4 regions of the Glutamicibacter sp. AOP38-B1-38 genome follow, and region 1 is predicted to be linked to each of the others. Evidence: riboswitches for the same ligand, from Rfam matches in the RefSeq annotation. Region 1 holds a riboswitch; each other region holds the start of a gene.
What was found. Region 1 has a riboswitch for thiamine pyrophosphate ahead of thiM (hydroxyethylthiazole kinase). Riboswitches for the same ligand answer to the same signal wherever they lie in the genome.

Region 1 (2,196 bases):
TGAGAATGCCCCGCAGGCAATTGTGTCGCTCCTGGTGGTAGCCCTCTTGTTCTTGGTGCTCAATGCCGGGTTCCTGGGCTACCTGCACCTGAAGTCCAGGGGAACCCATTCACTGGCTCGGCACAGCGCAGACCTGCCGCGCTATGTCTATGTGCTCGCCGGACTCTTGCTCATCGGCGCCACATACCTGCTGATCAATCCACCATTCGAATATTTTTGGGGTCTAGTTCCGGTCAAACCGGTCTTTGCGCTGGGTGCGCTCCTCGCGTTGCTTGCCGCTACCGCCTGCCACATCTGGTGGGTTCGGCGTGCGGCCTTGCCTTGGGATGTCACCGTGGAGCAAGAAATTTGGTATCGCCAGGTTCACGAACTACGCGCCATCCGTGTAGTCACCGCGGCGGCCGTCGCCATGCTGGCCTGGGGTTACGAGGCAGGTCCCTACGTTTCGGCCGTGGGGATCATCGTCTTCTGCTGCCCGGCAGTGATCATTTTGGCCCGCCCAGAAGCTAGGGTGCCGCAGCGCGTATGAGCCAACATATTTTCGTGGACCTGGACGCGGCGGTTCCGCCCTATGAACAGATCCGCACGCAAATCTCTTCGCTGATTTCCTTGGGCGAGCTGCCGGCGGGAAGCAAGCTGCCTACGGTGCGGGCACTGGCCACCGATTTGGGGGTCGCTTCCGGGACGGTGGCCCGCGCTTACAAGGAACTCGAGGCCATCGGACTGGTTTCCTCCCGGCGGCGTGCCGGAACGGTGGTGAACGCCGGAGCCGATATGGAGAAATCCTCCGGTGATCTGGTTCAAGCGGTGGATCGGGTGTGGGAGCTGGCCCGAGCTCAGGGAATCGACGAGGCCACCGTCAGGGCGCTGGTGCAACGCCGGGCGCGGCAATAATTTGTTCTTCCGCGGCTTTGGTGAGTACGCTCTAGCCAGTGACACGGGGTGTCGGATTCACCGACTGAGATGAGACCCGTCGAACCTGAACTAGTTCAAACTAGCGGAGGGATGTCGCATGACCCTGACTTCCGTTGCCCGGAATTACCGGCAACAATCCCCTTTGGTGTTTTGCCTGACCAATACCGTGGTCACCAACTTCACCGCGAATGCGCTGCTGGCCTCCGGGGCGGCTCCGGCCATGACCGACCTGCCCGGCGAAGCCGGGCCATTTGCCGCGGTGGCCTCCGCGGTCCTGGTGAACCTGGGCACCCCGAGCACCGAACAGCTGCGCGCCATGGACGAAGCGGTTCACGGTGCGAACCAGGCCGGCACCCCCTGGGTGCTGGACCCGGTGGCCGTGGGCGCATTGCCGGTGCGCACTGACTTCGCGCGAAAAATCGTGACCCAGCGCCCCACCCTGATCCGCGGCAATGCCTCGGAAATTCTGGCGCTGGCCGGGCGGAGCTCGACCGGGCGCGGAGTGGACGCGCAGGACACCGTGCACGCGGCCATCGAGGCCGGACGCCAGTTGGCCGCCGAATATGGTTCGGTGGTCGCGATCTCCGGGGCGGCCGATGCGATCATCGATGCCAAACGCACCACGCTGGTGCACAGCAACGGGATCGGCTTGACCGGGATTACCGGCGGCGGCTGCGCCCTGGGTGCAATCTGCGCCGGAATGCTCGCGGTGAGCGAAGACCCGTTCGACGCGGCGATCGCAGCCCACGGCCTGTACGGACTGGCCGCCGAAAAGGCCCTGGCCATCGGCCGCGGTCCGGGAAGTTTCGCCGCGGCCTTCCTCGACGAACTCTCGCTGCTGGACCCCGAGGAATTGCACAACCTGCGCCTTGAGGAGGCAAATAATGCGTGATCTGGGAATCTACCTGGTAGCCAACACCGAAAGCTGCCAGCCGCGCAGCACCTTGGAAGTCATCGAAGGTGCGGTGGCCGCGGGTGTGCAATGGGTGCAGCTGCGGGCCAAGAACGAGACCGCCCGCGAATTCTTCGAACTTACCTGCGCGGCGGCAGAACTCACCGCCGGCAAGGCCGAACTGCTGGTCAACGACCGCATCGACGTATTCCTCGCGGCACGGGCAGCGGGTGCCGCGGTCACCGGCATCCACATCGGGCAGAAGGATATTGCGGTGCGCTACGCCCGCGAAATCATCGGCGAGGGGATTATCGGGCTCAGCGCTTCCACCGATGAACAGCTGACCGGGGCCAACGCCGACGCGAAATACCTCGATTACCTGGGGGTCG
Region 2 (2,196 bases), on a different contig from region 1:
TCAGTCTCCCGCTGGTTCTGCGCGAAGCGCCAGCGGACTGATCGGCGGGATGGGATCGGTGGGCAACCGCGCATAGTTCAACACATCGATCCGCTGGCCATCGATCAGGAACTTGCCGCGTTCGCGTCCTTCGAGAATGAACCCGCAACGCTCGGCGACCTTTTTCGAGGCCGGATTGTTCACGCGTAAACCCAACTCCAGACGCTGCAAACGGTAGCTGGAGAATAGCTCCGCCGAGAGGGCGGCCAACGCCCGGCTGCTCAGCCCGCGGCCCCGATGCTCTGCGTGCAGCCAATACCAGACCCAGGCGCTCAGATTTGTTTCATCGATGGATCCGCACACCAGGCCAACGAGCGCAGAATTCTCGACGACGGCCAATGGCACCTGCCGGGCGGGGTCCTTGAGCAGCATTCGGACATAGGTTTCGGCCTCGGCAAGCGTACTCACCTCACCTTGCCGGGCCATATCCGGATTCGAGAGGAAGGCCGCTAAGACGTGCGGTGCATCCGTTGCGCGAAGCGGACGCAGAGATGCCGTCGTTTCGCTCACAGCGCCGAGCCGCCCGCCGCCGATCTGGGAGGAGGCGGCTTGGGCGGTGCCTTGATGGAAAAGCAATTGCCAGCCCTGGGCCGAGCGAACCCAGAGCGAGGTGCGCTGGCTTGGATTCTCCGGCTTGGTTCGCCACCGCAGCATCAGCAGCGAATCGCTGAGTCTGCGCACGCGCGGATCATGCACTTCGTCCCTAGACGATTCAACGACTGGTTCGGTGCACAGCTGCTCGATAATTTGCGCGCGGGAATAGCACCTGCCCGAGGCGCCAACCTCTTCGAAATCTTCGTGGAGCAGTCGCAATAAGGCCTGCCGATCCTGGCGGACGATGGGAGACAGGAGTTGCCGTTCGCCATCTATGACAACTTGTGCCTGCCGATGTTCGGTAGATAAATCCTCCGGACCACTGAATTCGCTCATGCCAACGAGTAAAACACAGGCAGAACCACACGGTGAAGTCATGAAGTTCGCCAAAGCGCGCCGAGGCATGCTTATAATCCAAGTACTCCGCGGGAGCCCAACAGTGAGATTGGGCTGAGAGGGCCTTGTGCCGACCGCTACACCTGATGCGGGTCATGCCGCCGTAGGAAGGAAATGCCTTCGTGCATATAGTCATTGTCGGCGCCGGAATCATCGGGCTTGCCACGGCCTTCGAACTGCGCGCCCGCGGGGCCGAAATCACATTAGTAGATCCTGCGCCTGGTATGGGCGCCAGCCACGCAGCGGCAGGAATGCTCGCACCGACAGCCGAAACCACCTGGGGCCAGGGCGCACTGCACCGCCTGATGGCCACCTCGGCCAAGGAATACCCCGCATTCATTGACCGCGTGGAAGACTCCATCGGCAACAAACCTGCGTACGTAGAAAACTCTACGCTGGTCGTCGCCGCGGAAACCGCGGATATGGACGCACTGCTTGCGCTCATGGAGCTCCAAGCCTCATTGGGGTTCAGCGCCGAACGGCTGCTGGGCAGCGCGGCCCGCAAACTCGAGCCGGCACTTGCCACCAGCATCGCCGGCGCCGTTCTCTGCGCCGAAGACCAGCAGCTGGACCCGCGGTCCCTGCTGCGCATCCTGATCGATGAGCTTGACCGGTCGATCGTGCGCGAAACGGCGGTGCGGCTGCTGCACCAGGGGTCACGGACCAGTGGGGTGATTACCTCAACCGGGCAAGAAATCCAGGGCGATCAGGTACTGCTTGCCAACGGGTTGGGCACGCTCGAAGGTGCGCCAGCTCTGCCCTTGCGCCCGGTCTACGGAGACATCCTCAGGCTCCAAGGTCCGCTGGGCGCGCCGCTGATCAAGCACACCGTGCGCGGAATCGTGCATCGGCAACCGGTCTACCTGGTGCCACGCACCGATGGAAGCCTCGTACTCGGTGCGTCGAGCCGCGAGGACGGCCAAGAGCAGGTGAACGTGGGAGAAATGCACGCCCTGCTGGACAATGCGCGCAGGCTCGTGCCGGGCATCGTCGACACCACCTTGAACGAGGCGATCGTGCGGGCCAGACCGGCAACACCCGATGACCGGCCGCTGATCGGACGCGTGGACGAGGGACTGGTGGTCTCCACCGGTTATTCGCGCCACGGGGTGCTGCTGACCCCGCTCGGCGCACGGCTGGGGACCGAGCTGCTGCTCGGGGACCCGG
Region 3 (2,196 bases), on a different contig from region 1:
TCCCCGACGGGTCAATGTTTGCGGTGGGTTCGTCCAGGAGCATCAGACCGGGGCCCATAGCAAGAATCCCGGCCAAGGCCAGCCGCTGCTTCTGGCCACCGGAGAGTTCCTGGGTGCGGTGCGACAAATCCAGATTCCCAAGTCCTACCGCGCGAAGCACCTCGGGGATTCGCGCGCGGATCAGTTCCGGAGCCATTCCAAGATTCTCCGCACCGAAGGCGACATCGTCGCCGACCCGGCTCTGCACGATCTGTGTTTCGGGGTCTTGCTGCATCAACCCGACCGGGAAGCTGCGGGCAAAGGCATCCCGTCGCTGAATCTGCAGTTTGCCAGTGGCCTGCTGCCGTTCGTCGATCTCCAGAACTCCAGCCAAGGCGTGCAAGAGCGTTGATTTACCGGCGCCAGATGCGCCTAGCAGCAGGACCTTCTGCCCGGCGGGAATATGCAGGTCCAGTCCGCTAAGCGCCGGCAATGGACGTTCGGCATGGTGCCAGCCAAAGTTGTCGGCCGTGATCTCAAAGCCGCCACCGCCGAGGTGCCCGGGGGTGGCTTCGGTAGTCGAAGAACTCAATTCAGGCACTGCGCAGCGAACCTTCAAGGTGTGCCGAACGGCTAGCCAATGCTCCCAGAGCACCGGTCTTCGCCAGAGCACGGGTTGCCAACCACGAGAGAAGTCCGGCAATAACTAGGCCGGAAATGCCCATGGCAACTACGTGGAACAGCTTCATCGCCTCGGTGTACTCAGCGAAGTAACCCAGCAGGTAGGCTTCGCCGATTCCGCCGAAAATTCCCGACATGAATCCCGCAAGCAGTGCCACCGGCAGGTTCCACCGGCGGTACCTCACTGCGGCAAAGACCACCTCGGCTCCGAGCCCCTGGATCAGGCCGGAGAACAGCACCGCTAATCCCCATTGGGAACCTAGCAAGGCTGAGATGACGGCGGCGAGGATCTCGCAATACAGCGCGGCACCGGGTTTCCGGATAATCAACGCACCGAGCACCGCGGGAAAAAGCCACATGCCAGATACGAAGGCGCTTGCCGGTGGGAAAGCCACGAAAGCAAGGCTGACCAATCCGTATCCGGCGTTCCAAGCCCAAAAGATAACGCCCGAGGCGACCGCGATTACCGAGGCCACAACGATGTCGACCACGCGCCAGCTGGCACGGTTAGTTGCTGGTGCAACGTTCATAAGGTTTGTCCTCCTATGTAAGGAGGGGAGATGCACGGACCGGTGGGCGTTTAATCGCGCGCCATGATCCGCATCCGAGATGCTCGACTTCCTTCGCCGGTACTAGCCGGGGCAGGTTCGAGGGTCTGCGATCTATCGCACTCTCAGCGTCTTGCACCGCGAACGGCATGACGCTCCCCTGTCGGAATGATTACTGCTCAACCACCATACCGCAGGTATGCTGGGCTACAGAACGAAACCTTACGACGCGAATGCGAGGTCCTCATGAACTCAGTGCAGAAGCTTGTTACCCTTGGAATTTCAATGGGAGCGGGAATGCTTGGAAGCCGACTGGTCGACAAGGTCTGGAAAGGCTTCACCGGAAACGACGCGCCACGTCACGGCAAGGAAGCAGCCGCGGAAGCGAGTATGCGCCAGGCTTTGGGGTTCGCCATTTTCTCCGCCGTGGTCGCATCGATTATCCAGGTGCTGGCTGATCGCGGCACCAACAAGGCCATGAAGAAGTTCAGCAAGTAACATTGCCGAATTCCTTTGGTGGGGCAGGCCATTTGGCCTGCCCCACCAAAGTTTAACCAGCAGCTAGGTGCTCTCGGGCTCGTCGTTCTGTGCAGGTTTCGCTGGCGGCACCGCTGCGGTGGTTCCGGTCGTCTGCGAATGATTGCTAATGACCTGTTTTAGTTCATCAACATGCAAGGTTTCTTTCGCCACGTGCTTCGTGCGATATCCGGCGCGGCCAATCATGTGCGCCGATACCGGGGCAGTCAGCAGCTGCAATCCCCAGGCCAAAGCAAAGACCGGGATCAGTCCCCAGCTGCGCAAGTGGATGATGAGTCCGGCGAAGAGCAGCAGGAAGCCCAATACTTGTGGTTTGGTGGCCGCGTGCATGCGTGAAAGCAGATCCGGGAAGGTAATTAAACCGATTCCGGCGATCAGCGACATCAGGGAACCAAGTACCAGCAAGAGCGCAGCGAGTGCTTCTAAGAACGTGTCCATTAGGCGTTCCTCT
Region 4 (2,196 bases), on a different contig from region 1:
AATTCTCCTGATGATGCGCAAGGCACCAACCGGCCATAATCGACCCGCCGCGGGAGACCATTCCGGTGACCCGGTTGGCGGTCAGCGGGATGTAGCGCAGCAGCACACCTGCATGAATGGTCATGTAGTCCACGCCCTGCTCGCACTGTTCGATGACCGTGTCGCGGAAGATCTCCCAGGTCAGTTCGTTCGCTTCGCCGTTGACCTTTTCTAGTGCTTGGTAGATCGGGACGGTGCCGATGGGAACCGGCGAGTTGCGGATGATCCATTCACGGGTGGTGTGGATATCGTCGCCGGTGGAAAGGTCCATCACCGTGTCGGCACCCCATTTGGTAGCCCACTGGAGTTTGGAGACTTCCTCGGCGATCGAGCTGGTCACCGCCGAGTTGCCGATGTTCGCGTTGATTTTTACCAAGAAGGCCTTGCCGATGATCATCGGTTCGGATTCCGGATGGTTGATGTTCACCGGAAGGATTGCCCGGCCGGCCGCTAGCTCGCTGCGCACCAGCTCGACATCGCATTCTTCGCGCAGGGCCACATAGCGCATTTCCGGGGTGATGACCCCTTGCCGTGCGTAGTGCATCTGGGTGACCCGAGTCCCGGGTGCCGAACGCAACGGTGGTGCCGAGCGCCCGGCCCATTCGGCGCTCGCCGTGCCGCGGCGGACCGCGGATCTGCCATCATCGTGCAAGTTGCGCTCACGCCCGGCATAGGTCTCGACATCTCCACGCTCACGAATCCACGACTCTCGAAATGGTTTCAGCCCCGTGGTCGGGTCGCTCCCCGGGCCGCTGGTGCGGTACACCTGCAGCGGTTCGTTCGGCTCGCCGTTGGGGGCATCTGCCAGCTGGATCTGCGTGACAGGAACCGAAATTCCCACAGACTCACGGTAGGCAAGGGTGTGGGCAGAGTGCTGTTCAAATTGTTCCACTGTGGGAAACTCACTTCCTTCGCCGGCATTACCCGGACAGGTTCAACGGTCGCGGACGGCGTTAGCCCGATCTCAGCCCCTGCGAGGGCACCCGTGTGGTCTCAAACAAGGTATCACGACTGGCAACGTGGACTTGCAAGGAAGACGAGAAACTTTAAAGTGAAAGGCTCCCGTTGGGCAATATCCAACGGGAGCCTTACGATCATCACTCGCACCTTCAAGGAGGTGTCTACGACATTACCCGGGGTTTCTATGTCAAAGCTGAGCATAAACTCGGCAATTCCGAAGAGCCGGGGTGACTACTTGTTCAGGCTGAGTTCCTGCGACGCGTCGACTTCGATCGCCCTCTTCTTCGCGGCGCTGGGAATGCAGGCCGCCAAGATGGCCGCGACCACGGAAATGCCAGCTCCAAGTATCAGCGCCGCGCGGAATCCGGATTCTGACGGTAGTGAAGCTCCGCCGAAATCGGTGGTCATCTGGGCCAGCACCAGGCCGATGACCGCGGCGCCGGTGGTCGTGCCCAGCGAACGCATCAGCGTGTTAAAGCCATTGGCCGCAGCCGTTTCGCTGCGGGGGACTGCGCCCATGATGATCGCCGGCATGGCGCCGTAGGCCAGAGCCACACCACCGTTGATGACGAGGCTGGTGAGCATCAGGCTCCACGCGCTACCCATGCCGAGCAGGGTCAGGCAGTAGCCGACGGCGATGACCGAAACGCCAAGTACCAGCGTGAACTTCGGGCCTCGTGCGTCGGAAAGCCGCCCGCCGACAGGGGAGAGCACCAGCATCATCAGGCCGCCTGGAGCCATCCAGAGGCCGGCTGCGAGAATCGACTGGCCCAAGCCATAGCCGGTCTGCGACGGCAGCTGCAGGATCTGTGGCATGACCAGCATGCTGGCGTACATTCCGAAGCCGACGAAAATCGAGGCGATATTTGTCAGCAGCACGCGCGGAATAACAGCGGTGCGCAGGTCAACCAGCGGATCCTTGGTCCGTGTTTCCCAAATGCCCCAGAGCAACAGCGTGAGGGCGGCCATTCCGAACAGGCCCAGCGTCAGCGGTGCCGCCCAGCCCCAAGAGGAGCCCTTGGAGACGGCAAGCATGAGCGAGATCAGGCCAATGCCCAGCCCAATGGCGCCCAGCCAGTCGAAGCGCTGTCCGGCGGCGCCGGCCGGCAGGGCAGGAATGAGTTTCCAGATGGCGACAACTACCAGCAGCGTGACTACCGCGCTGCCGTAGAACAGGGCGCGCCAGTTGGCGAAATC

Region 2: another riboswitch for thiamine pyrophosphate. It lies ahead of thiO (glycine oxidase ThiO); the one in region 1 lies ahead of thiM (hydroxyethylthiazole kinase).
Region 3: another riboswitch for thiamine pyrophosphate. It lies ahead of ACT3TP_RS06885 (ECF transporter S component); the one in region 1 lies ahead of thiM (hydroxyethylthiazole kinase).
Region 4: another riboswitch for thiamine pyrophosphate. It lies ahead of thiC (phosphomethylpyrimidine synthase ThiC); the one in region 1 lies ahead of thiM (hydroxyethylthiazole kinase).

The regions. Positions count from the first base shown of each region.
Region 1 covers NZ_JBQSWU010000017.1:52,003-54,198, reverse strand. Annotated here, with positions in the region: gene ACT3TP_RS11455 (hypothetical protein) at 1-529, shown strand, start outside; gene ACT3TP_RS11450 (GntR family transcriptional regulator) at 526-894, shown strand; TPP riboswitch at 929-1,023, shown strand; gene thiM (hydroxyethylthiazole kinase) at 1,013-1,807, shown strand; gene thiE (thiamine phosphate synthase) at 1,800-2,196, shown strand, end outside.
Region 2 covers NZ_JBQSWU010000001.1:6,891-9,086, forward strand. Annotated here, with positions in the region: gene ACT3TP_RS00040 (GNAT family N-acetyltransferase) at 1-969, opposite strand; TPP riboswitch at 1,049-1,156, shown strand; gene thiO (glycine oxidase ThiO) at 1,152-2,196, shown strand, end outside.
Region 3 covers NZ_JBQSWU010000009.1:18,289-20,484, forward strand. Annotated here, with positions in the region: gene ACT3TP_RS06880 (ATP-binding cassette domain-containing protein) at 1-571, opposite strand, end outside; gene ACT3TP_RS06885 (ECF transporter S component) at 573-1,190, opposite strand; TPP riboswitch at 1,262-1,380, opposite strand; gene ACT3TP_RS06890 (DUF4235 domain-containing protein) at 1,455-1,706, shown strand; gene mnhG (monovalent cation/H(+) antiporter subunit G) at 1,770-2,183, opposite strand; gene ACT3TP_RS06900 (monovalent cation/H+ antiporter complex subunit F) at 2,183-2,196, opposite strand, start outside.
Region 4 covers NZ_JBQSWU010000025.1:38,212-40,407, forward strand. Annotated here, with positions in the region: gene thiC (phosphomethylpyrimidine synthase ThiC) at 1-931, opposite strand, end outside; TPP riboswitch at 929-1,036, opposite strand; gene ACT3TP_RS14365 (MFS transporter) at 1,231-2,196, opposite strand, start outside.